One region of the Streptomyces kanamyceticus genome, then DNA from elsewhere that is predicted to be linked to it. Evidence: riboswitches for the same ligand, from Rfam matches in the RefSeq annotation. Region 1 holds a riboswitch; each other region holds the start of a gene.
The links. Region 1 has a riboswitch for cobalamin ahead of CP970_RS31400 (ABC transporter substrate-binding protein). Riboswitches for the same ligand answer to the same signal wherever they lie in the genome.

Region 1 (10,212 bases):
AGCAGGTGCTCACGGAACGCGGTGCGCTCGTCGTGGTTGCCGGGGCAGGTCAGCAACGGGTGCCGGGAGGCGAGCAGTTCGCGGGCCGCCGCGTATTCGGCGGGGGCGCCGTGGTCGGCGACGTCACCGGTGACGATGACCGCGTCCAGGTCGTACGGCAGGTCGTTCAGGTAGGTCATGACGACTCGGGTGCGGTCCACGCTGTGGCCGCCGTCGTCGGTGTCGATGTGGATGTCGCTCACATGGGCAATCACAGGCATACCCCGAACCTAGGCGGGCGCTGCGGGGCGGGTGAAGGGCCAACCGCCGGCGGTTGGCCTGGATCACTTGCGCAGGAAACGCACCGACAGGGCCTCCGCGTCCTGCGTCACCACCGCCCGTACCCCGTACACCTCCGCGATCAGCTGCTCCGTGATCACCTCTGCGGGAGTGCCCGCCGCGTACGCCCTGCCCTCCTTCAGGACGAGCAGCCGGTCGCAGAACATCGCCGCCAGGTTGAGGTCGTGCAGCGCGACGACGCTGGTGACGGGGAGGTCGGCGACCAGCGAGAGCAGGTCGAGCTGGTGCTGGATGTCGAGGTGGTTGGTGGGCTCGTCCAGGAGGAGTTCACGGGGGTTCTGGGCGAGCGCGCGGGCTATCTGGACGCGCTGGCGTTCGCCGCCGGACAGGGTGTGCCAGGACTGGGCGGCGCGGGCGGTCAGGCCGGTGCGGTCCAGGGCGTCCCGGACGGCGCGCTCGTCCTCGGGCGAGGGCGCCGACCAGGCGCGGCGGTGCGGGATGCGTCCCAGGCGTACGACGTCTCCCACCGTCAACTCGACCTGGGTGTCTGAGTGTTGCTCGACGACGGCGATCCTGCGCGCCACGGCCCGGCGGCCCGTGTCGGCCAGCGTGCGGCCGTCCAAGGTGACCACTCCTGACGCCGGGGCGAGGACGCCCGCGAGGATGCGCAGGAGCGTGGACTTGCCGGAGCCGTTCGGGCCGAGGAGGCCGACGGTGGCGCCCGCGGGCGGGGCGAGGCTGACGCCGTCGACGACCAGGCGGCCGCCCGCCTCCCGGGAGACGCGTTCGGCGCGCAGACCCGCGTCGCCGGAGACACCTTCGGCGCGCACACCCGCATCGCCCTCGTACGCGTACGCCGTCACGTCGCCCTCCTCGTCCGGTACAGCACGACCACGAACGCCGGTACGCCGATCAGCGACGTCACCACGCCCACCGGGACCTCCTGCGGGTCGAGCACCGTGCGGGCCAGGGTGTCCACCCAGACGAGGAAGACGGCGCCGGCGAGCGCCGTGACCGGCAGGAGGCGAGCGTGGCTGGAGCCCACGAGAGCGCGGGCCGCGTGCGGCAGGACGAGGCCGACGAAGCCGATGGCACCCGCGGAGCTCACCAGCGCCGCGGTCAGCAGCGCGGTCGTGCAGAGCAGGACCAGGCGGGTGCGGGCCACACGGACGCCGAGCGCGGCCGCCGCCTCCTGGCCGAAGGCGAAGGCGTCCAGGGTGCGGGCGTGCGAGAGGCAGATCAGCAGCGCGGCCGCGAGCACCGCCGCGCACAGCCATACGTCCGTCCAGCCGACCCCGCTGAGCGAGCCGAGCAGCCAGAACAGCACGCCGCGCGTCGTCTCCGCGTCCGCGGCGGTGAGCACGAAGAAGGAGGTCAGCGCGGAGAAGAGTTGCATCGCCGCGACGCCGGACAGGACCACGCGGTCCGTCGAGCCGCCCAGCGTATGGCTCAGGAGGAGCACCAGGGCGAACGAGCAGAGCGCCCCCACGAAGGCGCCCGCCGAGACCGACACCACTCCCCCGCCGACGCCGAGCACGACGACCGCGACCGCTCCGGTGGACGCGCCGGACGACACCCCGAGCACGAAGGGGTCGGCGAGCGGGTTGCGGAGCAGGGACTGCATGACCGCGCCGCAGACCGCGAGGCCCGCGCCGCAGACCGCGGCGAGCAGGGTGCGCGGCATCCGCAGGTTCCAGACGATGCCGTCCCTGATCGGGGTGAGCCGTGCCTCGCCCCAGCCCAGGTGCGCGGCGAGCGCCGACCACACGTCGGGCACGGAGATGTCCGCGGGCCCGATGGTGACGGCCACCGCCACGGAGAGGACCAGCGCGGCGAGCCCCACGGGCCACAGCAGCCACTGTCGCGCCAGGGCGGCCGAGATCACTTGGCGAGCCCGAACTTCCGCAGCCCCGCCGCCACTTGCTCGATGCCGTCGACCGTACGGATCGTGGGGTTCATGGCCTGGCCGCTGAGGAGTACGTAGCGCTTCTTCTTCACGGCGGTCAGGTTCTTGGTCGCCGGGTTGGTCTCCAGGAACTTGATCTTCGCCGCGGCGCTCTCCGCGGACTGCGACTTGCGGGTGAGGTCGCCGATGACGAGGACGTCGGGGTCGCGGTCGGCGACGGTCTCCCAGTTGATCTGGGGCCATTCCTCGCGGGTGTCGTCGAAGACGTTCTTCGCGCCGAGCTCGCGCGTGATGATGCCGGGGGCGCCGCAGCAGCCCGCCATGTAGGGGGCGTCGGAGTTGGCGAACCAGTAGAGGAGCGTCGCGTCGGAGGCGTCGATGTCCCCGGTGGCCTTGGCGACGCGGCCCTTGAGGTCGGTGACCAGCTTCTCGCCGCGCTTCTCGACGTCGAACACCTTCGCGAGGTCGCGGACCTCGCCGTAGACCGTGTCCATGGTGAGCGTCTTGACGCGCTTGCCGTCGCCGCCGCCGTCGTTGTCCTTGCCCGCGCAGTCGGTGGGCGAGACGTAGACGGGGACGCCGAGCTCGGTGAACTTGGCGCGGTCGGCGACACCGCCCTTGCCGACCGTGTACAGGAAGGAGGCGCTGACGAAGTCCGGCTCCTTGGCGAGGACCCGCTCCAGGGACGGATAGCGGTCGGCGAGCCGCTCCACCTTGGCGTTGTCCTTCGCCAGGTTCTTCAGGACCGGGTCGGTCCAGGTGCCGGTGCCCACCATGCGGTCGGCGAGGCCGAGGGAGAGCAGGATCTCCGAGGAGCCCTGGTCGAGGGAGACCGCACGCCGTGGCGGCGCCTTGACCTCGGTCTTCTCGCCGCAGGACGCGACCGTCACGGGGAAGCCCCGCGCCTTCTCCTCCGCCCCCGCCGACTTCTCCGTGGCGCCGCCGCCGCATGCCGTGAGGGCGAGCGCTCCGGCGCAGAGCAGGGCGAACTGACGTATACGGGCTTTGGAGGACACACGATCCCTTGAGTCTCACGGCTCATACGCGGAGCCTGGCCTGCGTCACGCCCTCCGCCGCCCGGTGTGCGAGCGGAGGCGCCAGCAGGTCTTCGGACTCGGGGATCGACCGGGTGGGGCGCCTTCCCGGGCGTCCGTGGACGCCCAGTGGCCGTGGCCCCGCCCGTTCTCCCTCACCGCTGCGCGTCAGTTCCGGATTCGCACCGGATTCCCTGGCCCACGTGTGGGTTTGACTGGCTTGCGCAAGTTATCACGCCTGCTCAAGGGGTCGTCATGCCCGCTCAGGAGGCCGGTCCCGGCCTCGGCTCGCCCCGGTAGGTGCCGAACGACCAGCGGTTTCCCTCCGGGTCCAGGATGCCGAACTCCCGGCTTCCGTACGGCTTGTCCTCGATCTCCACGGTGACGCGCACGCCCGCCGCGACGAGGCGGTCGTACAGCTCGTCGACCCGGTCGGTGACGACATAGGCACCGGCGGTGCCGGGCGTTCCGCAGGTGCCCTCGGGCGCCGAAGGGTCGTAAGAACCGAGCATGACGCCGCCGCCCTCGGGCCAGTCGAGCTGGGCGTGGGCGACGCGGTCGCCGTCCTCGTAGACGGCGGTGCGCAGGAAGCCGACGGTGCCGACGAGGAAGTCGATCAGAGCGGGGGCGTCGTTCGCCTGGAGGCCCGGCCAGATCGCCGGGGCGGGGGTGCTGAGCTGCTGATTCGCTGTGGTGTCAGGTGTGGTGTTCATGGCTCTCAGTCTTCGCCCGTGCCGTGCGCCCCGGCTTGGATATTCCGGCACTCTTCGGCCAGCCAGCGGGTCGGACTCGCCCCCGTGTACTGCTGGAAGTCGCGGACCAGGTGCGAATGGTCGTAGTACCCGGTGTCGGCCGCGACCCGGGCGAGGTCGGGGCCCGCGCCCGCCGCGACGGAGCGGACCACCGCGGTCCTCGCGTGCTGGAAGCGCATCAGGCGCGCGGCCTGCTTGGGGCTCAGTCCGGTCTCGGCGCGGAACACCGCGGTCAGCCTGCGCTCGCTGAGCGCGACGTGCCGGGACAGGCCGCCGACCGTGCCCGTGCCCCGGTGTCTGGCGAGCCAGGCCCAGGCCTCCGCGACCTCGGGACGCACCGGACCCGCCTCGTCGGCGGCCGCCGCGCGCCGCCGCAGGTAGTCGGCGAGGAGGGCGAAGCGGTCCTCCCAGCGCGCCAGGCCGCACAGCCGCTCGCGGATCTCGTCGGCACGGCCGCCGAACACGTCGGCGCCCCTGGTCACGAGCTCTCCGGCCAGGGCGCCTGCGGGCAGACCGAGGAGCGCGCGGGCCGCCATGGGGTGCACGGCGAGCTGGATGCCCGCCTCGTGCTCGGGCGAGACGAGGTAGGCGGGGCTCTGGTGCAGGCCGCCGACCATGATCTCGGTGCGCACCGCGTCCGCGCCGGTCGCCTGGTCCGGGGTGGCGCCGCCCGCGATGGGCCCGTCCAGGGAGAAGACCACCGTCAGATACGGCGAGGGCAGGCCCCGGTGCAGGGCGGGACGCTGCCCGGCGGTGCGGTAGCCGACCGCCGAGACGACCATGCCGTCGAGCCGGGGGACGGCCCTGACGAACTCTTGGGAGCCCATGCGTCCCAGTATGCGCGGGACCACTGACACGGACCCCGCGACGACCCCCGCGGCGCTCTCGGCGTCCGGTTCGACTACCCGTGTTCCCCCTCTCCATGCCCGGCGTTCACGGTGACTTCGATCATGGGAAATGAGCGCGGCGCCCCATAGCATTGCGCGCCGCTCCGGACGGGGCCGCACACCGCTCTCAGGAACGGCAGGACACCGCAGACATGGCAGTACGAGCAAAGAACAAGCCCGCCCTCATCGGCGCTCTGGGGGCGCTCGCCGCCGCCGTCCTCGCGGGCAGCGCGCTCTGGCCGACCTCCGAGGCGAACGCCGCGGGCTCCGAGGCGAAGACCGCGCGGGCGGCGAACAGCGCGGCCGGTGAGCTCTCGCACTGGCCGAAGCCCGTCGCCAAGAAGCTCGGCAAGGTCATCGCGAAGAACGACCACCAGGGCGCGTACGCCGTCTTCGACGCGGACAACACGACGTACCGCAACGACCTGGAGGAGTCGCTGCTCCCCTTCCTGGAGATGAAGGGCGTCCTGACCCGCGAGACGATGGACCCGTCCCTGAAGACCATCCCCTTCAAGGACACGGCCACGCACAAGGAGAGCCTCTACAGCTACTACAACCGGCTGTGCGAGGTCGACGACCAGGTCTGCTACCCCTGGGCCGCGCAGATCTTCTCCGGCTTCACGCTGAAGGAGCTCAAGGGGTACGTCGACGAGCTCCTGGCGTACGAGAAGCCGATCCCCGCCGAGTACTACGAGGCCGGCAAGCTGACGAAGACCGAGGTGAAGCCGCCGGAGTTCTCGCGGGGCATGCAACAGCTCTACAAGACGCTGCAGGCGCACGGCATCGAGGTGTACGTGGTCAGCGCGGCCAGCGAGGACCTGGTGCGGATGGTGCTCGCCGACCCGAAGTACGGCTACGGCGTGAAGCCGCAGAACGTCATCGGCGTCGCCCTGCAGCTCAAGGACCGCGAGACCGGTGAAGTGACCAGCTCCCGCAAGGAGATCGCCGAGGGCCGCTTCGGCGAGAAGGACCGCGCGAAGCTCGCGAAGCGCGAGCTGACGCCGAACCTGTGGGCGCCGCTGACCTGGTACGAGGGCAAGCCCGCGGCGATCAACACCTACATCGACGAGTGGAAGAAGCCGATCCTCGCCGCCGGTGACACCCCGGTCAGCGACGGCCCGATGCTGTTCCACTCCGCGGACGTGGAGCACGGCGGCGTACGGGTCTGGGTCAACCGCAAGGACTCGTACATGAAGCAGCTCGACGGCATGAAGAAGGAGAACGCCGACCGTCAGCGCGAGCTCGGCCGGAAGGTGACCGCCGACAAGCGGTGGCTGACGGTCACGCCGGACCAGATCGGCTGACGGCCCGCCCGCGCCGCCACGCCGTAGGTCAGTCCGCCAACGGCACGCACTCGGCGAGCAGTTCGACGACGTCGCGCCAGGCCCGCCGCGCGTGCAGCGGGTGGTGGCCGACGCCGGGGAGCACGGTCTGCTCGTGGTCGACAGGCGGGTGGTGGAAGGCGTGCTGGGCGCCGCCGTAGACCACCATGCGCCAGTCGACGCCCGCGGCCTGCATCTCGGCGGCGAACGCCGCCCGATGGTCCTGGGACATGATCGGGTCCTCAGAGCCGACCCCGGCCCACACGGGGCAGCGGATCCGCGCGGTCTCGCCGGGGCGGCCCGTGGCCAGGCCGTTGACCGTCCCGATGGCCCGCAGGTCGACGCCGTCGCGCCCGAGTTCCAGCGCGATGATGCCGCCGGTGCCGTAGCCGACGGCGGCGATCCGGTCGGGGTCGGTGCGCGGTTCGGCACGCAGGACGTCGAGTGCCGCGTGGCCGATGTCCCGCAGCCGCGCGGGGTCGGCGAGCAGCGGGGTCGTGCGCGCCAGCATCTCCTGCGGGTCGGTGAACCAGTGGCCGCCGCCGTGGAGGTCGAAGGCGAACGCCACGTAGCCCAGTTCGGCGAGGGCGTCGGCCCGGCGGCACTGGACGTCGTTGTGGCCCGCGCCCTCGGGACCGAGCAGGACCGCGGGCGCACGGCCGGTTCCCGCCGGCACCGCGAGGTGCCCGATCATCGTGAGTCCGTCGGCCGGGTACTCGACCGCGCGTGTGGTGATCGTCGTCATGGCACGGGACAGTACTGATCGCCGGGGCCAGGCCGGGCAAGAATTAGCTGTCGGCAGAGCGGCGCGGCCGACACCTCTCGTCTACGCCAACGCGCGGAAGGCATCGGCCACTTGGTGGTGGTCGGCGCCGTCCGCGAGGAGTGCGTGCAGCAGCAGCCTGGCCTTCGGGGCGTCCAGCGGGCCCGCGGAGACGAGGCCGCGCCCGAGCATGTCGTGTTCGGATCCTGGCCCCCGGTAGGTGTGGGCGAGCAGCGGGCCCGCGCCGGTGCGGGACGCGAGGACCACGGGGATGCGGGCGGCGAGCGCGGCGAGCGGTTCGACCAGCCAGGTCGGCACGTGGCCCGCCCCGAACGCCGCCACGACCAGGCCGCCGAAGCGATCGTCCACCGCGTCGAGCAGTTCGCCGCGGTCGCCGAGCGAGAGCGTGACCAGGGCGACGCGGGCGACGCGGGCGGCGGGGCGCAGCGGCAGCGGGTGGGCGACGGTGGGCCGCGCGGGGCGCAGCAGGACGCGCGGCCTGCCCTCGACGACCGTGCCGAGCGGCCCCGCGCCCGGTGACGCGAAGGTCGCCACGGACGTGGTGTGCGTCTTGCGCACGTGCCGTGCCGCGTGGATCTCGTCGGCGAGGACCGCCAGGACGCCGAGCCCCGCGCAGCCGGGGTCCGCGGCGACCGCGAGGGCGGCGGCGAGGTTGGCGGGCCCGTCGGCGCCGGGCAGGTCGGGGCGGCGCATCGCCCCGGTCACCACCACCGGGGTGCCGGGCGCGCAGGCCAGGTCCAGGAGGAAGGCGGTCTCCTCCAGGGTGTCGGTGCCCTGCACCACGACGACGCCGTGCCCCGCCCCGCGCGCCTTCTCGACGTGTTCCGCGAGGTCGGCGACGTCCTCGAAGTCCAGCGACGAACTGGGCAGCTTCCGTACGTCGTGGACCTCCACCTCTACGTCCGCGGGTGCCGTGCCCGTCGTGTCGGCGAGGAGCTGCGCCCCGGTCAGGCGGGGTGAACTGCCCCCGCCCCGCGCGGAGATGGTGCCGCCGAGGGTGAACACAGAAACGGTCTTCGCCATGTGCGTGTGCCTATCACACCCCGGGCAGCTCACACCCCGGGCAGCTCACACCCCGGGCAGCGCGCCGATAACTCCTGACTCGATCGCTGTCGTAAGTGCCGCGTGGTCCCTGGCGTTCTGCGCCGCGTAGCGCAGCGCGAAGTCCGCCACGGCCCGGTCGAAGGTGTCGGAGCCGCCCAGATAGGCGGCTATCGCCAGGCGGTCGCCCGAGCGGGCGTGGGCGCGGGCCAGGGCCGTGCCGCAGAGCCCGGCGTACCAGCGCAGTTCGGCCGTCGACATGGCGGTGATGTCCGCCGAGCCCTTCATGTCGCGCAGCTGGCGCCAGTAGAAGGCGCGGCCCTGGGGGCCCGTCATCCAGCCGAGGAAGATGTCGCCCGCGGCCTGGAGCAGCCGCTGGCCCGCCACCACGCGGTGCCCGGGGTGGAGGTAGGGCCCGCTCGGCAGCTGCTCCTCGACGACGGACCGCACCGCCTCCTTGATCTGCAGGAAGAGCGGGTCGCCCGGGTCGCGCCCGGCGAGCAGCACGATGTAGCAGCGGGTGCCGACGCTGCCGACCCCGACGACCTTGCGGGCGGCGTCGACGAAGCGGTAGCGGTCGAGGAGGAGGCGGCGCTCCTCGGAGAGCGTGGAGCGGTAGTCGCCGAAGATCTTGCGCAGGGCGGCCAGGTCGGGGGCGCCCGCGGGTTCGAGCAGCGGCGGGTCGTGGATGATGCGGCGGGCGCCGTCCACCACCTCGGTGAGCTTGCCGAGCGCCTGGAGGCTGGTGCGCCCGCGGGCGTGGGCGAGGCCCGCCTCGACGCGCTTGCGGTGGCCCGGGGAGCGGATGAGGTCCAGCACTTCGCGGGCGTCGAGGCGCTCGTACCAGACGGCGAGTTCACCGAGTCCGGCCAGGCGCCGCATGCCCTTGCGGTAGGCGGTCACGGCGTCCTGGGCGGCGTCGCGGGCGCCGTTCTCGCCCGCGCCGTTCCCGTGGGCGGCGACCGCGACGCTGGCGGCGAGCCGTTTGACGTCCCATTCGAAGGGGCCTTGGCAGGTCTCGTCGAAGTCGTTGAGGTCGAAGAGCAGGGCGCGCTCCGGCGAGGCGAAGACGCCGAAGTTCAGCAGGTGGGCGTCGCCGCAGAGCTGCACGGTGAGGCCGGTGTGCCGCTGGGCGGCGAGGTCGCCCGCCATGACGGCGGCGGCGCCGCGCAGGAAGGCGAACGGGGTCGCGGCCATCCTGCCGTAGCGGATGGGCAGCAGTTCCTGGACGCGGTCCGCGCCCTGGCGTTCCAGGACGGCCACCGGGTCGGGGCGGTCGGCCGAGGGGATCCAGGCCGCGTGCGAGGAGCGCGATGCGCGTCTGCGGGCCGCCTTGCCGGTACGGGCGCGTTCCTCCGGGGTGGTCATGCTCGCTCCCCTCTCACGCTCGCGGCGGACACCGGCCGCCCCGCGCTCGCCGCGGGCGCGGGGCGGCCCTCATCAGCAGCCAATGCGGCCGCGGTCGCCTGCGCATGCGGGGTACGCCGAACGGGTGAGCGCTCCCGGGCGCCGCGCGGGCCCCCGGGGACCGCCGTCGGCTCGGCGCCCCGCGACTCAGTGTCCCGCGGCTCGGTGTCCCGCGGGTGTCTCCTCGGCGGCCGCCCACGCCGCGACCTGCTTGGCGAGCGCGCCGCCCGCCCGGGTCCAGGCGAAGTGGTCGAGGCGGCCGCCCGCCTCGTGGGCGGTGTAGTGGCGGCGGGTGAGGCGGGCCGCCGGGACCTTGCCGACGAGGTGGTCGAGCGCGCCGGGCGGTGCGAAGGTGTCGCCCTCGACGGATACGGCGAGCACCGGCAGGTCGAGTTCGCGCAGCGCCGCCTCGTAGTCGAGCGCGGAGCCCTTGCCCGCGTAGCGTCCTGTGCGCCCCTGTCTCGCCCAGTCGCGCATGACGCCCTTGGGCTGGTCGCCGCCGAAGCGGAACAACTTGCCCGGCCAGCGGCCGAGGACGGTCGATGCCGCGGCGGCGAACAGCTCGCCGAGGAGCAGGGCCGGCCCGCGCAGCCGTCCGTACGCCCGGAACCAGACGGACCCCGAGGCGACGAGGACCACCCCGTCGACCGCGCCGCCACCGGACCCGGCGCCCAAAGCGGCGTACACCAGGCCGAGTTGCCCGCCCAGGCTGTGCCCGAGCAGGTGCAGGGGCGGCTCGGGGCCGAGCTCGGCGCGGACCGCCGAGACGATCGCGGGCAGGTCCTCCTCGACGATGGCGC
Region 2 (10,212 bases), 500 kb from region 1:
AGTCGGGCCCGACCTTGTGCGGGGAGACGGCGAGCCCGGCGGCCGCGAACGCGGCCATCAGGCCCGTCGCGACGGTCGTCTTGCCGCTGCCCGACGACGGCGCCGCGATGACGAGGCGAGCTACCACTCGATGCCCCTCTGGCCCTTCTGCCCGGCGTCCATCGGGTGCTTGACCTTGGACATGTCGGTCACCAGGTCGGCGAAGTCGACGAGCTGCTGGGGCGCGTTGCGCCCTGTGATGACCACGTGCTGGGTGCCGGGGCGGTTCCGGAGGACCTCCACGACCTCGGCCGGGTCGATCCAGCCCCAGTGCATCGGGTAGGCGAACTCGTCGAGGACGTAGAGCTTGTACGTCTCGGCGGCGAGGTCGCGCTTGACCTGCTCCCAGCCCTCACGCGCCTTGTCCTCGTTGGTCAACTCGCCCTCGGCGGGGGCGCGTTGGATCCACGACCAGCCCTCGCCCATCTTGTGCCAGTCGACCGTGCCGCCCTCGCCGGAGGCCCCGAGGACCTTCAGCGCGTTCTCCTCGCCGACCTTCCACTTCGCCGACTTCACGAACTGGAAGACGCCGATCGGCCACCCCTGATTCCAGGCGCGCAGCGCGAGCCCGAACGCGGCGGTCGACTTGCCCTTGCCGATGCCCGTGTGGACGAAGACGAGCGGGCGGTTGCGGCGCTGGCGCGTCGTGAGTCCGTCGTCCGGTACGACGCTCGGCTGTCCCTGCGGCATTAAGCGGCCCTCCTCGAAGGCGAGTTCATTCCCTGTACGTCCTTGACGAGTCCGGCGATCGAATCCGCCCGCAGCTCGTCGAGGGTGACGGCGGTGCCGCCGAGCTCGCCCGCCAACTGGGCCGCGAGGCCCAGGCGTACGAAGCCCGACTCGCAGTCGACGACCACCGAGGCGACCCCGTCGGCCGCGAACAGCCGCGCCGCGCGCCCGGCTTGGGCCACCGGCTCGACCCCTCCGGTCGCCCGCCCGTCCGTCACCACGACCACCAGCGGCCGCCGCGCGGCGTCCCTCAGCCGCTCGACACGCAGCACGTCGTGCGCCTTCAACAGCCCGGCGGCCAGTGGAGTGCGGCCGCCCGTGGGCAGCGATTCGAGGCGGGCCGCAGCCGCGTCCACCGACGACGTCGGCGGCAGCGCCACCTCGGCCTCGGCGCCCCGGAACGTCACGAGCCCCACCTTGTCGCGCCGCTGGTAGGCGTCCAGGAGGAGCGAGAGCACGGCGCCCTTGACGGCGCTCATCCGCTGCCGCGCCGCCATCGACCCGGAGGCGTCCACGACGAACAGCACGAGATTGCCCTCGCGCCCCTCCCGCGTCGCCTGCCGCAGGTCGTCACGGCGTACGACGAGTCCGGTGCCGGAGCGTCCGCGCGCCCTCTGGTGCGGGGCCGCCGCCTGCACGGTCGCCGCCAAGTGCAGCTTGGTCAGGGCGCCTTGAGGGCGTCGAGAACCCGTCGTACGGCCGTGTTCGGTGCGCGCGCGTGAGCGTCGACCCGCCGCGCCCTCGCCGATGCCGGGCACGCTCAGCATCTTCGTGCGGAACGGCTCGGCGGCGCGCACCGCCTGCTGCTCGCCCGCGCCGCCGGGCGCCGGGGCGGGCGTCTCGTCCTGCCCCTGGTCCTCGCCCGAGTTCCCGCTCTCGTTCCCGTTCTCGCCCTGGTTCTGGGAGGGCAGTTCGGGGGAGTCGGGTCCGTCCCCCGCCGGGGGCTTTCCGCCGCCTCCGTCGGGCCCGTCCGGGTCGGGGTCGTCGTCGCCGTCGGGGGAGCCGCCGCCATCGGGCTCGGGCGCCTCGTCCTCGCGCGCCTCCTCCAGCGTCTCGTCCAGCTTGTCCTCGTCGAGGCCCGGCGCGTCGAAGGGGTTGCGGCGCCTGCGGTGCGGCAGCGCCAGGAGCGCGGCCTGGCGCACGTCCTCGCTCAGCACGTCGGTGCGGCCCGCCCACGCGGCAAGCGCCGTCGCGGTGCGCGCCATCACGATGTCCGCGCGCATCCCGTCCACCTCGAACGCCGCGCAGGTCGCCGCGATCTGCCGCAACGCTCCGTCACCCAGGGTCACTTGGGGGAGCAGCGCACGCGCGGCCACGACCCGCTCGCGCAGTGCGCTCTCGTCGTCGTACCAGCGCCCCGCGAAGCCCTCGGGGTCGTCGTCGTACGCGAGCCTGCGCCGGACCACCTCGACGCGCTGGTCCGTCTCCCGGGAGGCGGCCACCTCGACGGTGAGGCCGAACCGGTCGAGCAACTGCGGCCGCAGCTCGCCCTCTTCGGGGTTCATGGTGCCGACGAGCAGGAAGCGGGCGGCGTGCCGGACTGACACGCCTTCGCGCTCCACGTACGAGGCGCCCATCGCGGCGGCGTCCAGGAGCAGGTCGACCAGGTGGTCGTGGAGGAGATTGACCTCGTCGACGTAGAGGATGCCGCGGTGCGCGTCGGCGAGCAGTCCGGGTTCGAACGCCTTGACGCCCTCGGCGAGCGCCCGCTCGATGTCGAGGGCGCCGACGAGCCGGTCCTCGGAGGCGCCGACGGGCAGTTCGACCATCCGCGCGGGCCGCGCGGTGGCGCCGCCCGCGTCGTGCGGTCCGTCGGGGCAGTTCGGGTCGGCGGCCGCGGGATCGCACGAGAAGCGGCACCCGGCGACGACCGGCACCTCGGGAAGGAGCGCCGAGAGCGCGCGCACGGCGGTGGACTTGGCGGTGCCCTTCTCACCCCGTACGAGCACGCCGCCGACGGCGGGCGATACGGCGTTCAGCAAGAGCGCGAGCCGCAGGTCGTCCTGCCCGACGAGGGCGGTGAACGGATACGGGGTACTCACAGAGCCTCCTTGGTACGTTCTGGTGTTGCTGACGGCGCTGGTGTTGGTGCGGGTGCCGCGGGCGCCCCCGGTGGAATGAACGGCAGACCCGTCGGCACCCCCTTCTCGATCAGGCCCAACAGCGCGTCCGTGTCCGCGTGTTCTTCGATCAGATCGCCGAGCAGGTCGAGCTGTTCCTCGCGCAGTACGCCGAAGCTCGTGTCGGGCGCGGGCACGAAGCGCCGTCCGGCCGCGCGCGCCACCTCGGTCAGGAACCGGCGCCGGAACGCGTCGCTCTCCAGCGACCCGTGCCAGTGCGTGCCCCACACCTCGCCGACCCGGCAGCCGTCCAAGAAGGCTTCCCCGCCGAGGACTTGGGCCACGCCATGGTGGATCTCGTATCCCTCGACGCGCTCCCCGAGTGCTTCACCCACCGGCCGAGCGAGGGTCTTCTCCCGGGCGAACCGCACGCGTACGGGCAGCAGCCCGAGCCCGTCCACGGATCCCGCCCGCGACTCGACCTCGTCCTCGATGTACTCGCCGAGCACCTGGAAGCCACCGCAGATCCCGAGCACGGGGCGCCCCTCGGCGGCCCGGCGCGCCAGGGCCGCGGCGAGCCCCCGCTCGCGCAGCCACTCCAGGGCGCGCACGGTGCCGCGCGTGCCGGGCACGACCACGAGGTCGGCGTCGACGAGTTCCTCGGCCCGGTCCACGAACCGCACCACGACACCCGGTTCGGCGGCGAGCGCGTCCACGTCCGTGAAGTTGGACATCAGTGGCACGGCGCAGACAGCGACCCGCAGCACGTCGTCGCCGACCGGCGGCGCGACCACGGACTCCCGGACGGCGCCGCGCAGGGACACCCGCAGGCCGTCCTCCTCGTCGATGCCGAGCCCGTGCTGGAACGGCAGCACGCCGTACGTACGCCGCCCGGTCAGGCCGCGCAGCATGTCGAGCCCGGGTTCGAGCAGCGAGACGTCCCCGCGGAACTTGTTCACCAGGTACCCCGCGACCAGCTCCTGGTCCTCGGCGCTCAGCAGCGCCGTGGTCCCGAAGAAGGACGCGAAGACCCCGCCCCTGTCGATGTCGCCGACCACCAGGACGGGGAAGCGGGCGGCCCGCGCGATCCCCATGTTCACGATGTCCGTGCGCCGCAGGTTGATCTCGGCGGGGCTGCCCGCGCCCTCACAGATCACGGCGTCGTACGTGCTCCGGAGCTCATCGAGGCATCCCACGACGGTCTCCAAGAGCGCCGCCTGGCGCCCCCCGTGGTAGCCGCGCGCGCTCATCTCGCCCACCGGCTTGCCCATGAGGACGACCTGGCTGGAGCGGTCGCTGCCCGGCTTGAGCAGCACCGGGTTCATCAGCGCGCTCGGCTCCACCCGCGCGGCCTGCGCCTGCATGGCCTGCGCACGCCCGATCTCGGCGCCTTCGTGCGTGACGAAGGAGTTGAGGGACATGTTCTGCGCCTTGAAGGGCGCGACGGACACGCCCTTGCGCGTCAGCCACCGGCAGATCCCGGCGGTGACGACGCTCTTGCCCGCGTCCGACGTGGTCCCCGCGACCAGCAGCCCGCCGCTCATGCGTCTCTCCGTTTCCGCCGGGCGGCCGCCACCGCGACCCCCAGCGCCAGCCAGCTCACCCGTCGAGAGAGCCGCACGGCCCGCTCGATGTCCGGGACCCGTACGGCACGCCCGGTCGCGTTCAGAACAGGACGGTGCTCGACCCGCCCCGCGTACGAGAGCGTCCCACCGAGCCGTACGCCGAGGGCCCCGGCGAAGGACGCCTCGACGGGCCCCGCGTTGGGACTGGGATGCTTCGCGGCGTCCGCGCGCCAGGCCCGCAGCGCGCCGCGCGGCGAGTCGCCCGCGAGCGTCGCGAGGACGGCGGTCAGCCGGGCCCCGGGCCATCCCATGACGTCGTCGGCCCGGGCGGAAGCCCACCCGTACCGCCGGTACTTGGGCGACTTGTGCCCGACCATCGCGTCGAGCGTGTTCACGGCGCGGAAGGCGACGAGCCCCGGCACCCCGCCGAGCGCCCCCCACACCAGGGCCCCCACCACGGCGTCCGAGGTGTTCTCCGCGACGGACTCCACCACGGCCCGCGCGATCCCGTCGGCGTCGAGCGCCTGCGGATCCCGCCCGCACAGGTGCGGCAGCCGCTCCCGCGCGACCTCGATGTCCCCGGCCTCCAGAGCCCCGCCGACGGCCCGCGCCTCACGCCCGAGCGAGGTCCCGCCGACCACGGCCCAGGTCGCGGCGGCCGTCAGCGCGACGGATCCGGCAGGTGAACGGCGTACGAGGGAAGAGGCGAGCGCGGCGGCACCCGCGGCGCCACCGGCGCACACCATGGCGTGCAACGCGCCCCACCCGCGGTGGTCGCGCCACAGCACCCGCTCGACGGCACCCGCCGCACGCCCGAACGCGGCGACCGGATGGCCCCGGCGCGGATCGCCGAGCAGCAGGTCGCCGATGAGACCGGCGGCGGCGCCGTACGCGAAGTCGCGATCGGCACTCACGGGGGTCAGCCGGTCGCCGTGCCGAGGAGCTGACTCGTACTCGGAAGGGGAACCGGCAAGGGGCGGCCGCGCATGGCGATATGTCCTCACTCAGGGTGTCCGCGCCCTGGTTCGACGTGATGCGGCGGCGCGAGTTCCTGGCTTCCGGGGAGGTCGCTCCCCGATGACAGTGGCGGGACCGCGCCGGATTCGCACCGGCTTCCTCACCTGCCGCCGTAGTTGGCCCCGGCAGTCCACCACGCCCCGCGAACGCCCGTCAACTCGCCGTTGACCTGCGGCGGGAGACTGTGCGGAGCCCCACACACGACGGTGGGGTGCGGGACGCATACGCACGTCCCGCACCCCACCGGTGAAGCTGTCGTCAGGCTCGGACGAGGCTCAGGCGACGATCAGATAGATCCCGTACGCCACCGCCGCCGCGCACAGCGCGAAGCAGGCGTACGCGCCGGTGCGGGCCACCGCCGCGGAGCCGCCGCCGGACGCGGCCGCCGCCTCCTGCTTGGAGAGGCCGACGATGCCGAGCGTGAACAGGCCCACCAGGGCCACCGTCACCGCGAGGCTGACTCCGAAGACGGAGCCGAGAGCTGCCCAGTCGATGCTCATGCTGATCCGTCCTTACACCGTCGCGGGCCTGGCGGGGTCCGCCATGGCGCCGGTCGTGGTCGTGGTCGGGGCCGAGATGGTGGCCTTGACCGGGTCTTCGGAAGAGGAGTCCGTGGTGGCCGTCGTGCCCACCGGGGGCGGTGAGACGGCGGCGATCGCGGTGGTCACGACGCCCGCGGGCTCGGCGTCCTTGGCGGCGCCGATCTCGTCGTCGGTGACGTTGGTGTGGTCGACGGCGTCGCGTCGCGAGAGGACCCAGATCACGGCCGAGCCGCCGATCAGGATCGCGGCGGTGGCCGCGATGCCCCAGGGGCCCTGCTTGGTGAGGAACTCGGCGCCCGCGCCGACCAGACCGGCGGCCGGCAGGGTCAGGCCCCACGCGACGAACATCCGGGTCGCGGTCGACCAGCGGACCACGCCGCCCTTGCGGCCGAGGCCCGCGCCCATCACGGCGCCGGAGCAGGACTGGGTGGTGGAGAGCGAGAAGCCCAGGTGCGAGGAGGCGAGGATGACCGTCGCGGCGCTGGTCTGGGCGGCGAAGCCCTGCTGCGGCTGGAGGTCGGTGAGGCCCTTGCCCATGGTGCGGATGATGCGCCAGCCGCCCAGGTAGGTGCCGAGGGCGATGGCCACACCGGCCGAGACGATGACCCACATCGGGGGGTTCGCACCGGGGTTGAGGACACCGCCGGTGACCAGGGCGAGCGTGATGATGCCCATGGTCTTCTGCGCGTCGTTGGTGCCGTGCGCCAGTGAGACGAGGCCCGCGGAGGCGATCTGGCCCACGCGGTAGCCCTTGGCGGTGGCCTTGGTGTCGGTGTTGCGGCCGATCCGGTACGTCAGGCGCGTGGCCAGCATCGCGGCGATGCCCGCCACGAGGGGCGCGGCGAGGGCCGGGATCAGGATCTTGGTGACGACGGTGCCGCCGTTGATCGACGACCAGCCCATCGACATGACCGCGGCGCCGATGAGGCCGCCGAAGAGGGCGTGGGAGGAACTGGAGGGCAGGCCGACCAGCCAGGTCAGCAGGTTCCAGAGGATCGCGCCGACGAGCGCGGCGAAGATGACCTCTGTCTTGAGGCCGTCCTCGTTGACGATGCCGCCGGAGATCGTCTTGGCGACTTCGACGGAGAGGAAGGCGCCGACGAGGTTGAGCACGGCGGACATGGCCACCGCCGTCTTGGGCTTGAGAGCGCCGGTCGAGATGGTCGTCGCCATCGCGTTGGCAGTGTCGTGGAAACCGTTCGTGAAATCGAACACGAGAGCGGTGACGATCACGATCCCGAGGAGAAGCGTGATGTGTTCCATTTACCCAGGCTTCTGTTGGACGTCAGTGGCATGTGGAACGTAGGCAACCTGGGTGAACGGAAAGTGAACTGGGACGGGCGGTGCGGTGACTCGAAGCGGAGCGCCGCCACCCCGTCTCCGCCAGGTGTCTGACGAAGATCGTACGGAGCGATGGCGCGAGGCCCGGAATCTGGGCGGAGTGTCGGCTTCCGGGACCCCTCGGCTACCCCCGGGCGAACCGCTTCAGCTGCGCCGCCGAGCCGTTGAAGAGATTCTGATCACCCGGCAGTCCGCCGTGGTTGTCGTACTGCCAGAACGTCCAGAACGCCCAGCCCCTGGGCAGCGCCCCCGCCGAGGACCCCCAGCGCGCGAGCCACAGGGCGTGGTGCGCGGCGAAGGCCCCGCTGCCGCCCGTGCAGTCGTTCCACCACTTGGCGGTCGTGTAGATCACCGGACGACGTCCGGTACCCCGCTTCACCGCGTCGCTGAAGGCCTGGATCCAGTTCACCGTCCTGGCCTTGCTCAGGCCGTAGCACTTCCGCTTGTCGTACGGGTTGTCCTCGATGTCGAGCGCGGGCGGCAGCGTCCGGCCGTCCGCGCGCCAGCGCCCGCCGTGGTCCATGAAGTAGCGGGCCTGGGCCGTGCCTGAGGACTTGCTGGGCACCGCGAAGTGGTACGCCCCGCGGAGCAGTCCCGCGGCGCGCGAGCCGTCGTACTGCTGGGCGAAGTAGGGGTTGAGGTAGGAGTCGGACTCGGTCGCCTTCACGTAGACGAACCGCGCGCCCTTGTCCTTCGCCCGCTGCCAGTCCACGTTCTTCTGGTGCGAGGACACGTCGTGCCCCCGAGGCCCGCCCGCCGCCGAAACCGGAATCTCGGCGAGGGCGGTACCCGCGACGGCGAGGGCCGCCACGGCGGCCGCGACGAACCGGGCGTGACGACGGGCGCGACGACGGGACGGCATGTGATCACGAGCCATGTTTCTCCCGGGTTCCGCCCTATGGTGAGCGCCGCCCCGCTGGCAGGATCACCGCATGACTGAGCAACGACAGGACGCGGCGCGGGACACGGCGGGCGATGCGGGGGGCACGGTCCCGGGCGCCGTCGAACAGGCGTGGGCCGAGCTGGTGGAGACCGCCCGCAGAACGGTGCGGGACGGCCTGGTCGTCGGCACGTCGGGCAACGTCTCCGTACGCGTCGGCGGCACGATCCTGGTCACCCCGAGCGGTGTGCCCTACGACCGGCTTGCCCCGGGGGACGCGCTCGGCGTCGACATCGAAGGACGACGGCTGTTCGGCGACCTCTCGCCCACCAGCGAGCTGCCCATGCACCTCGCGATCTACCGCGAGACCGACGCGAGCGCCGTCGTCCACACCCACGCCGTGCACGCCACGGCCGTCTCGATGCTCGTGCCCGAACTCCCCGCCGTCCACTACATGACGGGCATCCTCGGCGGCCCCGTCCGGGTCGCTCCGTACGCCCTGTACGGAACGGAGGAGCTGGCCGCGAACATGCTGCACGCCCTGCGCGACCGCACGGGATGCCTCCTCCAGAACCACGGAACGGTCACCTACGGAGACTCCCTGTCCCAGGCGTACGACCGCACGGCCCAGCTGGAATGGATGTCCCGCCTCTGGCTCACGGCGAGCTCGCTGCCCGGCCACACCCCCACGCTCCTTTCCCCGGCCCAGCTGCGTGAAGCGGAGGAGCGGCTACGGGGGTACGGACAGCGGCGCTCCTGACCCGCGCCCCGGCGCGGCGGCATCACCCGCCGGGCACCGCCCACTGGCCCCGTGCGCTCCCTCCCCGGACACTGGAGCCGTGCGCCCAGCCAAAGCGACGGCAGCAGCCGTCACCGTAGCCACCGGAGTCACCGCCGCTCTCGGCGCGGCCGCAGTCGCGGCGGGCCGGTACGCCAGCGACGCCGCCCTCAAGGCCCCGGCGGGCCGCCCCCTGCCGACGGAGCCCCGTCTCACCGTGCACGCCACGGCCGCGGGCCAGATCACCCTGACCCGCGCCCTGGCGAGCCTGCGCCCCGGCACCTACGGACTCGGCGGCGACGGCACGCACGCGATCGTCGGGCCCGTCCTGGAATCGGCCCCGCACGCGGCGGACACCGTCGTACGCCGCCTCGAAGCCGTCACCCACGGCACCCTGGAACCCGGCGCGAAGGTCTGGCTCACCCCGCAGGTCCACATCGGCGACCCGCACGCCGCGCTCGGCATCGACCACGCGGACGTCGACATCCCCGGCGAACTCGGCGGCCTGCCCGCCTGGTTCGTGCCGGGGGCCCGCGACACCTGGGTCATCGCCGTGCACGGCCTCGGCACGACCCGCGAGCACGCCATGGTCGTCATGGACTTCCTGCACCGCCAGAGGTTCCCCGTGCTCGCCCTCGCCTACCGCGGCGACCGCGGCGCGCCCCGCTCGCCGGACGGCCTCGGCCACCTCGGCGAGACGGAATGGCGCGACCTGGACGCCGCCATCCGCTACGCCGTGCGTTACGGAGCCGAGCGCGTCGTGCTGCACGGCTGGTCCACCGGCGCCGCCATGGCCCTGCACGCCGCCGCCCACTCGGCGCTGCGCGATCGCATCAGCGGCCTCGTCCTCGATTCCCCCGTCCTCAACTGGGAGACCACGCTGCGCGCCCTCGCCGCCGCCCGCCGCACCCCGGGACCGCTCCTTCCGCTTGCGGTCCGTGCGGCCCAGGGCCGCACCGGTCTGCGCGGCGACCGCATCCTGGAGGCGGCCGACCCCGAGGTGCTCAAGGTCCCCACCCTCCTCGTGCACGGCCCCGACGACGTCGTCGCGCCCTGGGGACCCTCCCGTCGCCTCGCCCAACAGCGCCCCGAGCTGGTCACGTTGCACACCGTCCACGACGCGCCGCACGGCGCCATGTGGAACGCCGACCCGGCGGGGTACGAAGAGGCCCTGCGCCGCTTCCTCACCCCTCTGATGTGACCTGATGTGACCGCGGAACTGACCGTTCGACCCTCCTGAACCGACCGTTCGAGACCGTCT
Region 3 (10,212 bases), 6.9 Mb from region 1:
ACGAGATCGATCGCGTTCAGTTCACCGGGTTCCGCCGCGTCGTCGGGGCGCGCCGACTCCCGTGTGGACAGGAGATGGTCGGATCGGGTCATGGCGGGTCCTTTCCTCGAAGCTGTGGAGGCGTGATTTCGCCCGGACGCAGCGGAATTTCACCTCTGGCGTCACGCTTCGAAAGTTCCCAGGAACTACGCCCCAACCGCCTTGTTCCCCCTGGGACTGTTGAAGCTGTTGAAGGGGAGCGGGGAATCCGGTGCGTACGACGATTCCCCGGACGCATTCCGCATCCCACGCGCGAGCGCCCCGGCATGGGCCGGGGCGCTCACCGTCGTACGACCTCAGGAGTGTGTGAACCCCGGCGGCCGCTTATCGACGAACGCGGCCATGCCCTCCTTCTGGTCCTCGGTCGCGAACACCGCGTGGAAGAGGCGGCGTTCGAAGCGGACGCCCTCCGCGAGGGTCGTCTCAAAGGCCCGGGACACCGCCTCCTTCGCCATCATGGCGACGGGCAGCGACATGCCCGCGACGGTCTCGGCGACGGCGAGCGCCTCGGCGAGGAGTTCGTCGGCGGGCACCACGCGGGAGACGAGACCGGCCCACTCCGCCTCCACCGCGTCGATGGTGCGGCCGGTCAGGCACATCTCCATGGCCTTGGCCTTGCCCACCGCGCGGGTCAGCCGCTGGGAGCCGCCGATGCCGGGGATGACGCCCAGTTTGATCTCGGGCTGTCCGAACACGGCGGTGTCCGCGGCCAGCAGGATGTCGCACAGCATCGCCAACTCGCAGCCGCCGCCCAGCGCGTACCCGGAGACGGCCGCGACCGTCGGCGTCCGCAGGTCGCCGAGCCGGTCCCAGGCCGCGAACCAGTCGCTGAGGTACATGTCCATGTAGCTCCGCGGCCGCATCTCCTTGATGTCGGCCCCGGCCGCGAACGCCCTCGGGGAGCCGGTGATGACGATACAGCCGACGTCCGGGTCCCGGTCGAGCTCCGCCGTCGCGGCGACGACCTCGTTCATCACCTGCAGATTCAGCGCGTTGAGGGCCTCGGGACGGTTCAGGGTGAGCAGTGCGGTGCGGCCCTTGCGCTCGACATGGATCGTCTCGTACGACCCCACGCCCGTTCCCGTGCCCGTCTCCGTACTCGCGTCCGTGCTCATGCGCCGTCTCCGTCCTGTGTCATCCGCTGTCGCAGTGTCGTGACGATCCCCGAGAAGTCCTGGTCCGTGCCGCTCTTCTCCGCGTACGCCGCGTACAACTCGGCGGCTTTCAGGCCGAGTTCCGTGGGGACGCCCCCGGCCCTCGCGGCGCTCGCCGCGAGGCCGAGGTCCTTGGCCATCAGGGGGGCCGCGAAGCCGGGGCGGTAGTCGCGGTTCGCGGGGCTCGCGGGAACGGGGCCCGGCACCGGGCAGTTGACGGTCAGCGCCCAGCACTGGCCCGACGCGGTGGAGGCGACGTCGAACAGGGCCTGGTGGGAGAGGCCCAGGCTCTCGCCGAGGACGAACGCCTCGCTCACCGCGATCATCGAGATGCCGAGGATCATGTTGTTGCAGATCTTCGCGGCCTGCCCCGCGCCGGGTCCGCCGCAGTGCACGGCCTTCTTGCCCATGACCGCGAGGAGCGGGTCCGCCTCCGCGAACTCGGCGCCGCCGCCACCCGCCATGAAGGTGAGCGTCCCGGCCTCCGCGCCGACCACTCCCCCGGAGACCGGGGCGTCCAGGGCCCGCATCCCCGCGGCGGTGGCGGCCTCGTGGGCGGCTCGGGCGTCGGCCACGTCGATGGTCGAGCAGTCGATGAACAGGGTGCCGGGGCGGGCCGCGGCCAGCAGTCCCTCGTCCCGGTAGAGGCCGAGGACGTGCCGTCCCGCGGGCAGCATGGTGATCACCACGTCGGCCGTGGCGGCGGCGTTCGCCGACGATCCGGCGGCTTCCACCCCGTTCTCCACCGCCTGGGCGAGCAACTCGGGCATCAGGTCGTGGCCGAGGACCCGGTGGCCCTCCTTGACGAGGTTGGCGGCCATCGGTCCTCCCATGTGACCGAGGCCGATGAAGCCGATCGTGCGCGTGCCGTTCACCACGCCACCTCCTGTGGGGTCGTCGCCAGGTGAAGCTCGCCACCGGCGGGCGGCGTGCCGAAGTGGCGCGCCACGTCCGCGCCGGTGACCTCGGCCAGGGTGGCCGGTTTCCAGCGGGGGCTGCGGTCCTTGTCGATCACCTGCGCCCGGATCCCCTCGACCAGGTCGTACGAGGAGAGCGCGGCGCAGGAGACCCGGTACTCCTGTTCGAGGACGCGCTCCAGCGGGCCGAGCCCCGGTGCCCCGCGCAGCGCGGTGAGCGTGACCTTCAGGGCGGTGGGCGACTTGGTGGCGAGCGTTTCGGCCGCCGCTTCGGCGGCGCGCGCGCCGTGGCCGCGGAGCCGGGCGACGATCTCCTCCACCGTGTCGGCGGCGTAGCAGGCGTCGATCCAGCGGCGCTGGCCCGCGAGTTCGCCGGGCGGCGGCTGCCGCACGTATTCCTTGAGCGCGTCCCAGACCGGTCGCGCGGCGAGTTCGCCGAGGAACCGGGGCAGGTCGTCGTGCGGTACGAAATGGTCGGCGAGCCCGCACAACAGGGCGTCGGCGGAGCCGACTTGGGCGCCGGTCAACGCCAGATGGGTGCCCAGCTCACCGGGGGCGAGCGCGAGCAGGTAGGTGCCGCCCACGTCGGGTACGAAGCCGATGCCGGTCTCGGGCATGGCGATCCTGGAGCGTTCGGTGACGACGCGTACGTCGCCGTGCGCGGAGACGCCGACGCCGCCGCCCATCACGATGCCGTCCATCACCGCGACGTACGGCTTGGGATAGCGGGCGATCCGGGCGTTGAGCCGGTACTCGTCCCGCCAGAAGTCGGCGGAGGCCGAAGCGCTGGCGGCCGTGGGCTCCTCGCTCCCGGCCCGCGCGTCCTCGTAGATGGCACGGATGTCACCGCCCGCGCACAGCCCCCGCTCCCCCGCGCCCGTGATGACCACGGTCCGCACCGCCGGATCGTGTTCCCAGGCGGTCAGCGCCTCGTCGATGCGCCGCACCATGGCGTGGGTGAGGGCGTTGAGCGCCCGCGGCCGGTTGAGGGTGAGGAACGCGGCGTGGCCCTCGGTCCTGAGCAGCACCTGCTCTGCGGAGTCGGCCGTCTTCTCGGATTCGGTCAGCTCTTCAGAGCCGGTCATCGGAGCGCCTCCGTCAGTCCGCGGGCCACGATGACGCGCATGATCTCGTTGGTTCCTTCCAGGATCTGGTGGACGCGGAGGTCGCGGACGATCTTCTCGATGCCGTACTCGTTCAAGTAGCCGTACCCTCCGTGGAGTTGAAGCGCCCGGTCGGCGACGGCGTAGCCGGTGTCGGTGGCGAACCGCTTGGCCATCGCGCACAGCTGCGGCGCGCCGGGGTCGGCCCGGTCCAGGGCCTGGGCGGCCTGGTGGACCAGGGCGCGGGCGGCGGCGAGTTCGGTCGCCATGTCGGCGAGGCGGAACTGCAGGGCCTGCGCGTCGAGCAGCCGCGCGCCGAACGCCTCCCGGTCGGCGAGGTGGGCCAGGCTGCGGTCCAGGGCGCTGCGGGCGCCGCCGAGGGAGCAGGCGGCGATGCCGAGTCGGCCGCCGTTCAGGCCGTTCATGGCGATCCGGAAGCCGTCGCCCGGGCGGCCGAGCAGCCGGTCGGCGGGGATCCGGACGGCGTCGAGGATCACCTGGCGGGTGGGCTGGGCGTTCCAGCCCATCTTCTTCTCGTTCGGCCCGAACGACAGGCCGGGGTCGTCCCGATCGACGAGGAACGCGGAGATCCCCTGGGCGCCCGCCCCGTCGGTGCGCGCCATGACGACGTACACCTGCGCGGCGCCCGCACCGGAGATGAACTGCTTGACGCCGGTGAGGACGTAGTGGTCGCCGTCGCGGACCGCGCCGGTGCGCAGCGCCCCGGCGTCCGATCCGGCCCCGGGTTCGGTCAGGCAGTAGCTGCCGAGGTCCTCCATGGCGCAGAGCCGGGGCAGCCAGCGGGCCCGCTGGTCCTGGTCGCCGTAGGTGTCGATCATCCAGGCGACCATGTTGTGGATGGAGAGGTAGCCCGCGATGGAGGGGCAGCCGGAGGCGAGGGCCTCGAAGACGAGGACCCCGTCGGCACGGCTGAGACCGCTGCCGCCCGCGTCCTCGCGTACGTAGACCCCGCCGAGTCCGAGCCCCGCGGCCTTGCGCAGCACGTCGAGCGGGAAGTGTTTGTCCTGGTCCCACCGCACGGCGTGCGGGGCCAGGTGGTCCTCGGCGAAGTCGAGGGTGGTCTCGACGAGCGCCTGCTGGTCCTCGGTGAGCGAGGTGGTGGTGGTCATGGCGCTCATCCCATGGTGGGGATGGAGAAGTTCGCGCCTTCCCTGGCTCCGGAGGGCCAGCGCGAGGTGACGGTCTTCGTACGGGTGTAGAAGCGGATCGCGTCCGGGCCGTGCTGGTTGAGGTCGCCGAATCCCGATCGCTTCCAGCCGCCGAAGGTGTGGTACGCCACGGGGACCGGGATGGGGACGTTCACGCCGACCATGCCGGTGTTGACGCGGCGGGTGAAGTCGCGTGCGGTGTCGCCGTCCCTGGTGAAGATCGCGACGCCGTTGCCGTAGGGGTGCTCGCTGGGCAGGCGCAGGGCCTGCTCGTAGTCGGCGGCCCGGACGACGCACAGGACGGGGCCGAAGATCTCCTCGCGGTAGATCCGCATCCGGGGGCTGACCCGGTCGAAGAGGGTGGCTCCCGCGAAGAAGCCGTTCTCGTGTCCCGGCAGGGTGAAGTTCCGCCCGTCGACGACGAGTTCGGCGCCCTCGTTGACGCCGATGTCGACGTACCTGCGGACCCGGTCGAGGGCGTCCTGACTGACCAGCGGGCCGAAGTCGGCCTCCGCGTCGTCGGAGCGGCCGATCCGCAGCGCGCCGATGCGCTCCTTGAGCGCGGCGACGAGCCGGTCGGCCGTCTCCTCGCCGACGGGTACGGCCACCGAGATGGCCATGCAGCGCTCGCCCGCCGAGCCGTATCCGGCGCCGATGAGGGCGTCGACGACCTGGTCGAGGTCGGCGTCCGGCATCACGATCAGGTGGTTCTTGGCGCCGCCGAAGCACTGGGCGCGCTTGCCGTGGGCGGCGGCGGTGGCGTAGATGTGCGCGGCGATCGGCGTGGAGCCGACGAAGCCGAGCGCGCCGACGCGCGAGTCCGCCAGAAGGGTGTCGACCGCTTCCTTGCCGCCGTTGACGACGTTCAGGACGCCGGGCGGCAGCCCCGCCTCCAGGAAGAGTTCGGCCAGGCGCAGGGGTACGGAGGGGTCGCGCTCCGAGGGCTTCAGGATGAACGCGTTGCCGCAGGCGAGGGCAGGCGCGGCCTTCCACAGCGGGATCATGGCGGGGAAGTTGAACGGGGTGATCCCGGCGACCACGCCGATCGGGGAGCGCAGCGAGTGCACGTCGATGCCGGTGCCCGCGTTGTCGGTGAACTCGCCCTTGAGCAGGTGCGGGATCCCGGCGGCGAACTCGACGACCTCCAGGCCGCGTTGGATGTCGCCGTGCGCGTCGGCGACGGTCTTGCCGTGCTCGGCCGAGAGCAGCTGCGCCAGGGATTCGCGTTCCTGGTCGACGAGTTGGAGGAAGCGCAGCAGGACGCGGGCCCTGCGCTGCGGGTTCCACTCGCCCCACGCCCGCTGGGCGGCGGTGGCGTCGGCGATCGCCGCTTCGGTGTCGGCCCGCCCCGCGAGCGGCACGCGGGCCTGCACGGAGCCGGTGTTGGGGTCGTACACGTCGCCGAAGAGGCCGGACGTGCCGACGGTGTGCTTGCCGCCGATGAAATGGGTGAGTTCACGGACCACGATGAGCCTGCTCTCGTCAGGTGGGGATCCGGGGATGGCGCGGCACACCGACGGGCGGCGCCCGGTGGGGCGCGCTCGGATCGGGGCCGCGGGACGCGAGGGCCGAAGAGCCGTCGGTGAGCCGCGAGTTGACGTACGCCGCCGGGGAGCCGGGAGTCGGGCCCACCTCGTGGGCCTACCTCGTGGGCCTACGTCGCCGGTGCGCTAGAAGTCGGCGCATACCGTCGGTCGCTCCGCCGGATCACCTGGGTCGTGGGTACGGACCGGTGCCATGCGTGTCTGCTCCATCCTCGTGGACAACACGGAACACCCCGCGGCCGGTATCCTGACTCCCGGATCAGCGCGCGCTCCCCCGCCTTCCCGACGGACACGACGTCCCTCGGTGGCGCGTTGTGTTGCGAGAACGCACTCCCCGGTCACAGTGGCGGGACCGCGCCGGATTCACACCGGCTTCCCTGACACCGCGGGCCTTGCCGAGGACCATATAGTTGGACGTCCTAGTAAGTCCACCCCGACAGGCTCGCGCAGCCGGGGGACGGGCGATCTCTTTCCGGCCGACGGGCAGCCGTTTCCGGCCGAACACGTCGGCGAGGCGGTCGACACCCGGCCGGGCCCCGACACCGTCCGGATCGGTGTCGGGGCCCGGCCGGGTTGCCGCCTTGGGCCCGAAACGATCGTCCCGCTTCCCCAACAGCCAAGTCAATCCTCGGGTTTCCTCACCAAGACCCAAGCTGCAGCTTGGGGCGATCCGACATGTGATCAGTGCTGCCCAAGACGGCCCGCACCCTCTAAGGTGGCCCGTGCAGCTGGTTCGCCCTGTCCGCCAGGCAGGCGCGTCGCAAGAGGGAACCCGGTGGGAATCCGGGACTGCCCCGCAGCGGTGAGTGGGAACGACCGCCGTCATACGCACTGGATCCGGCGGATCCGGGAAGCGACGGCCAGTAGGAATCCGCCTCGGCGGATGTGCCCACGAGTCCGAAGACCTGCCCGTTGCCCGCACGTGACCGATCACGTGCGGAATCCCGGTGACCTCGTGGGCGGGTCGGCGCGCATACCGTTCGGAGAACCGTGTCATCGACGCGTGTGAGGCCGGACGGTCCGTCATCCCTTCGCGTCCGCGTCCCGTCCCCGGGATGTTCAGGAGTCATCTCGCGAAGGAGATTTCCGTGACAACGAAGTCCGCAGCCGCGGCAGCACGGGCCACCGTGTACGGCTACCCCCGTCAGGGCGCGAACCGTGAACTGAAGAAGGCCGTCGAGGGCTACTGGAAGGGCCGCGTCACCGCGGACGCCCTCCGGGAGACCGCGGCGGAGCTGCGTCGCACCACCTGGCGGCAGTTGGCGGAGGCCGGTGTCCACGAGGTGCCGACCGGCGACTTCTCGTACTACGACCACGTGCTGGACACCAGCGTCATGGTCGGCGCCGTCCCCGCCAGGCACCGCGCGTCCTTCGAATCCGACGCCCTGGACGGGTACTTCGCGATGGCTCGCGGCACCCAGGACGTGGCGCCGCTGGAGATGACCAAGTGGTTCGACACCAACTACCACTACTTGGTGCCGGAGTTGGGCCCGGACACCGTCTTCGCCACCGACTCCGCCAAGCAGGTCGCCGAGCTCAAGGAGGCCCTCGCGCTCGACCTCTCGGCCCGCCCGGTCCTCGTCGGCCCCGTCACCTACCTGCTGCTCGCCAAGCCCGCACCGGGAGTCCCCGCCGACTTCGAGCCACTCACCCTCCTCGACCGGCTGCTTCCGGTGTACGCGGAGGTGCTCGCCGATCTGCGCGCGGCCGGCGCCCAGTGGGTGCAGCTCGACGAGCCCGCCCTGGTGCAGGACCGCACCCCGGCCGAGCTCAACGCCGCCACCCGCGCCTACCGCGAACTCGGCGCCCTCACCGACCGGCCCAAGCTCCTGGTCGCCTCCTACTTCGACCGGCTCGGCGACGCCCTGCCCGTCCTGGCGAAGGCCCCGATCGACGGCCTGGCCCTCGACTTCACCGACGCCGCGGCCGCCAACCTCGACGACCTCGCCGCCGCGGGTGGCCTCCCCGGCAAGCGGCTCGTCGCCGGTGTGGTCAACGGCCGCAACATCTGGATCAACGACCTGGAGAAGTCCCTGTCCACCCTGGGCACCCTCCTCGGGCTCGCCGACCGGGTCGACGTGGCCGCCTCCTGCTCGCTCCTGCACGTCCCGATCGACGCCGCGGCCGAGCGGGACATCGACCCGCAGATCCTGCGGTGGCTCGCCTTCGCCCGGCAGAAGACCACCGAGATCGTCGCCCTGGCCAAGGGCCTGTCCCAGGGCACCGACACCATCGCCGCGGAACTCGCCGCCAACCGCGCCGACTTGGCGTCGCGCGCCGGATCGGCGATCACCCACGACCCGGCCGTACGGGCCCGGGCCGCCGCCGTCACCGACGCCGAAGGACGCCGCTCCCAGCCGTACGCCGAGCGGTCCGCGGCCCAGCGTTCGCACCTCAAGCTGCCGCTGCTTCCCACTACCACGATCGGCTCGTTCCCGCAGACCACCGAATTGCGCACGGCCCGCGCCGACCTGCGCGCGGGACGCCTCGACACGGCGGGCTACGAGGAGCGCATCAGGAACGAGATCCGTGAGGTCGTCTCCTTCCAGGAGAAGACCGGGCTCGACGTCCTGGTGCACGGCGAGCCCGAACGCAACGACATGGTGCAGTACTTCGCCGAACAGCTCACCGGCTACCTCGCCACGCAGCACGGCTGGGTCCAGTCGTACGGCACCCGTTATGTGCGCCCGCCGGTCCTCGCGGGCGACATCTCCCGACCTGAACCGATGACGGTGCGCTGGACGTCCTTCGCCAACTCCCTCACCGACCGCCCCGTCAAGGGCATGCTCACCGGGCCCGTCACCATGCTCGCCTGGTCCTTCGTCCGCGACGACCAGCCGCTCGGCGACACCGCGCGCCAGGTCGCCCTCGCCCTGCGCGACGAGGTCAACGACCTGGAGGCCGCGGGCACTTCGGTCATCCAGGTCGACGAGCCCGCGCTGCGCGAGACCCTGCCGCTGCGCGCCGCCGACCGCCCCGCCTACCTGGACTGGGCCACGGAGTCGTTCCGCCTCACCACCAGCGGCGTCCGCCCCGACACCCAGATCCACACACACATGTGCTACGCCGAGTTCGGTGACATCGTGCGGGCCATCGACGACCTCGACGCGGACGTCATCAGCCTGGAGGCCGCCCGCTCCCACATGCAGGTCGCCCGCGAACTCGCCGAACACGGCTACCCGCGCGAGGCCGGTCCCGGCGTCTACGACATCCACTCGCCCCGTGTCCCCGACGCCGCGGAGGCCGCCGCCCTGCTCCGCAAGGGCCTTGAGGCCATCCCGCCCCAGCGCCTGTGGGTCAACCCCGACTGCGGCCTGAAGACCCGCGGCTGGCCCGAGACCCGCGCCTCCCTGGAGAACCTGGTCACCGCGGCCCGCACGGTGCGCGGGGAACTGCCCGCTTCCTGACCGGATCCCCACAAGCGGGGGCCGGGGCAGCTGCGGGCGCCCCGGCCCCCTCCACCGGTCAGTACCGGGGACGGGGCGCGACGCTCAGTTCCTGATGCCGTCCACTGTTATGTGTCGGGATCCCTTCTTCACCAATGCCATCATCGCGCCCTTTCCCGGTGAAGAGTAACGAGGTCTCGGTACCAAGCCCCGCCGAACGCAATAGCCGAACGCAATAGGTGAGCAGCCCAACGCACCGTGCTGCCAGGATGCACCCCATGGACCTTGAGAACCCCGACGACCTCGCGATCCGCCATGCGGATGCCTCTGACTGGCACGTACTGGTCGGCGCCGACTCCATCGCGGCATCGGGCGACGACGCACGGCGCGCGAGCATCCGACGCTGGTGCGAACAAGGCTCGGTCCTCCTGGCCGAGGACGCATCCGGCCCCTTGGGCTACATCGTGCTGGAGTACACCTTCTTCGAGCAGGGCTTCATCACCATGATGATGGTCGCGCCCAGCGCCCGCCGACGGGGCGTGGGCGCACGTCTCCTCAAGGCCACCGAGGCCGCCTGCACCAGCACGAAGCTCTTCACCTCGACCAACGTCTCCAACCACCCCATGCAACTGCTACTGCGGCGCGTCGGCTGGAGCCCGGTCGGCCTGCTCCACGGCCTGGACGAGGGCGACCCCGAACTCTTCTACCTCTGTCCAGGCGCCCAACCGGCGTAGAAAAGCACGAGTGAGAGCGCGGCATCCGCATCGCGGACCGGTGGAGGACGGCTCGGACCTGATCAGTTAAAAAGGTGGAGGTGGAGGCCCGGCGCCACCCACCGACCGCACACGGCCGCACAACCGTCACACCCCGCCGCACACCCGCCACCGACACGCACAGAGG

Region 2: linked by a shared signal. The riboswitch ahead of CP970_RS33715 (cobalamin biosynthesis protein) and the one ahead of CP970_RS31400 (ABC transporter substrate-binding protein) in region 1 are both predicted to bind cobalamin.
Region 3: linked by a shared signal. The riboswitch ahead of CP970_RS01530 (CoA-acylating methylmalonate-semialdehyde dehydrogenase) and the one ahead of CP970_RS31400 (ABC transporter substrate-binding protein) in region 1 are both predicted to bind cobalamin.

Annotation. Positions count from the first base shown of each region.
Region 1 is NZ_CP023699.1:7,258,598-7,268,809, reverse strand. Features, by position in the region: gene CP970_RS31415 (metallophosphoesterase) at 1-260, opposite strand, end outside; gene CP970_RS31410 (ABC transporter ATP-binding protein) at 324-1,109, opposite strand; gene CP970_RS31405 (FecCD family ABC transporter permease) at 1,139-2,161, opposite strand; gene CP970_RS31400 (ABC transporter substrate-binding protein) at 2,161-3,201, opposite strand; cobalamin riboswitch at 3,268-3,454, opposite strand; gene CP970_RS31395 (VOC family protein) at 3,483-3,932, opposite strand; gene CP970_RS31390 (AraC family transcriptional regulator) at 3,938-4,798, opposite strand; gene CP970_RS31385 (HAD family hydrolase) at 5,011-6,162, shown strand; gene CP970_RS31380 (dienelactone hydrolase family protein) at 6,191-6,925, opposite strand; gene CP970_RS31375 (asparaginase) at 7,007-7,987, opposite strand; gene CP970_RS31370 (DUF2252 domain-containing protein) at 8,033-9,373, opposite strand; gene CP970_RS31365 (alpha/beta hydrolase family protein) at 9,560-10,212, opposite strand, start outside.
Region 2 is NZ_CP023699.1:7,761,449-7,771,660, forward strand. Features, by position in the region: gene CP970_RS33695 (cobyrinate a,c-diamide synthase) at 1-127, opposite strand, end outside; gene cobO (cob(I)yrinic acid a,c-diamide adenosyltransferase) at 121-729, opposite strand; gene CP970_RS33705 (putative cobaltochelatase) at 729-2,810, opposite strand; gene CP970_RS33710 (cobyric acid synthase) at 2,807-4,372, opposite strand; gene CP970_RS33715 (cobalamin biosynthesis protein) at 4,369-5,307, opposite strand; cobalamin riboswitch at 5,417-5,560, opposite strand; gene CP970_RS33720 (hypothetical protein) at 5,686-5,910, opposite strand; gene CP970_RS33725 (inorganic phosphate transporter) at 5,923-7,215, opposite strand; gene CP970_RS33730 (lysozyme) at 7,418-8,170, opposite strand; gene CP970_RS33735 (class II aldolase/adducin family protein) at 8,226-8,933, shown strand; gene CP970_RS33740 (alpha/beta hydrolase) at 9,013-10,152, shown strand.
Region 3 is NZ_CP023699.1:377,720-387,931, forward strand. Features, by position in the region: gene CP970_RS01505 (Glu/Leu/Phe/Val family dehydrogenase) at 1-92, opposite strand, end outside; gene CP970_RS01510 (enoyl-CoA hydratase) at 336-1,154, opposite strand; gene mmsB (3-hydroxyisobutyrate dehydrogenase) at 1,151-2,026, opposite strand; gene CP970_RS01520 (enoyl-CoA hydratase/isomerase family protein) at 2,065-3,195, opposite strand; gene CP970_RS01525 (acyl-CoA dehydrogenase family protein) at 3,192-4,352, opposite strand; gene CP970_RS01530 (CoA-acylating methylmalonate-semialdehyde dehydrogenase) at 4,349-5,848, opposite strand; cobalamin riboswitch at 6,147-6,341, opposite strand; cobalamin riboswitch at 6,639-6,853, shown strand; gene metE (5-methyltetrahydropteroyltriglutamate--homocysteine S-methyltransferase) at 7,015-9,333, shown strand; gene CP970_RS01540 (GNAT family N-acetyltransferase) at 9,591-10,046, shown strand.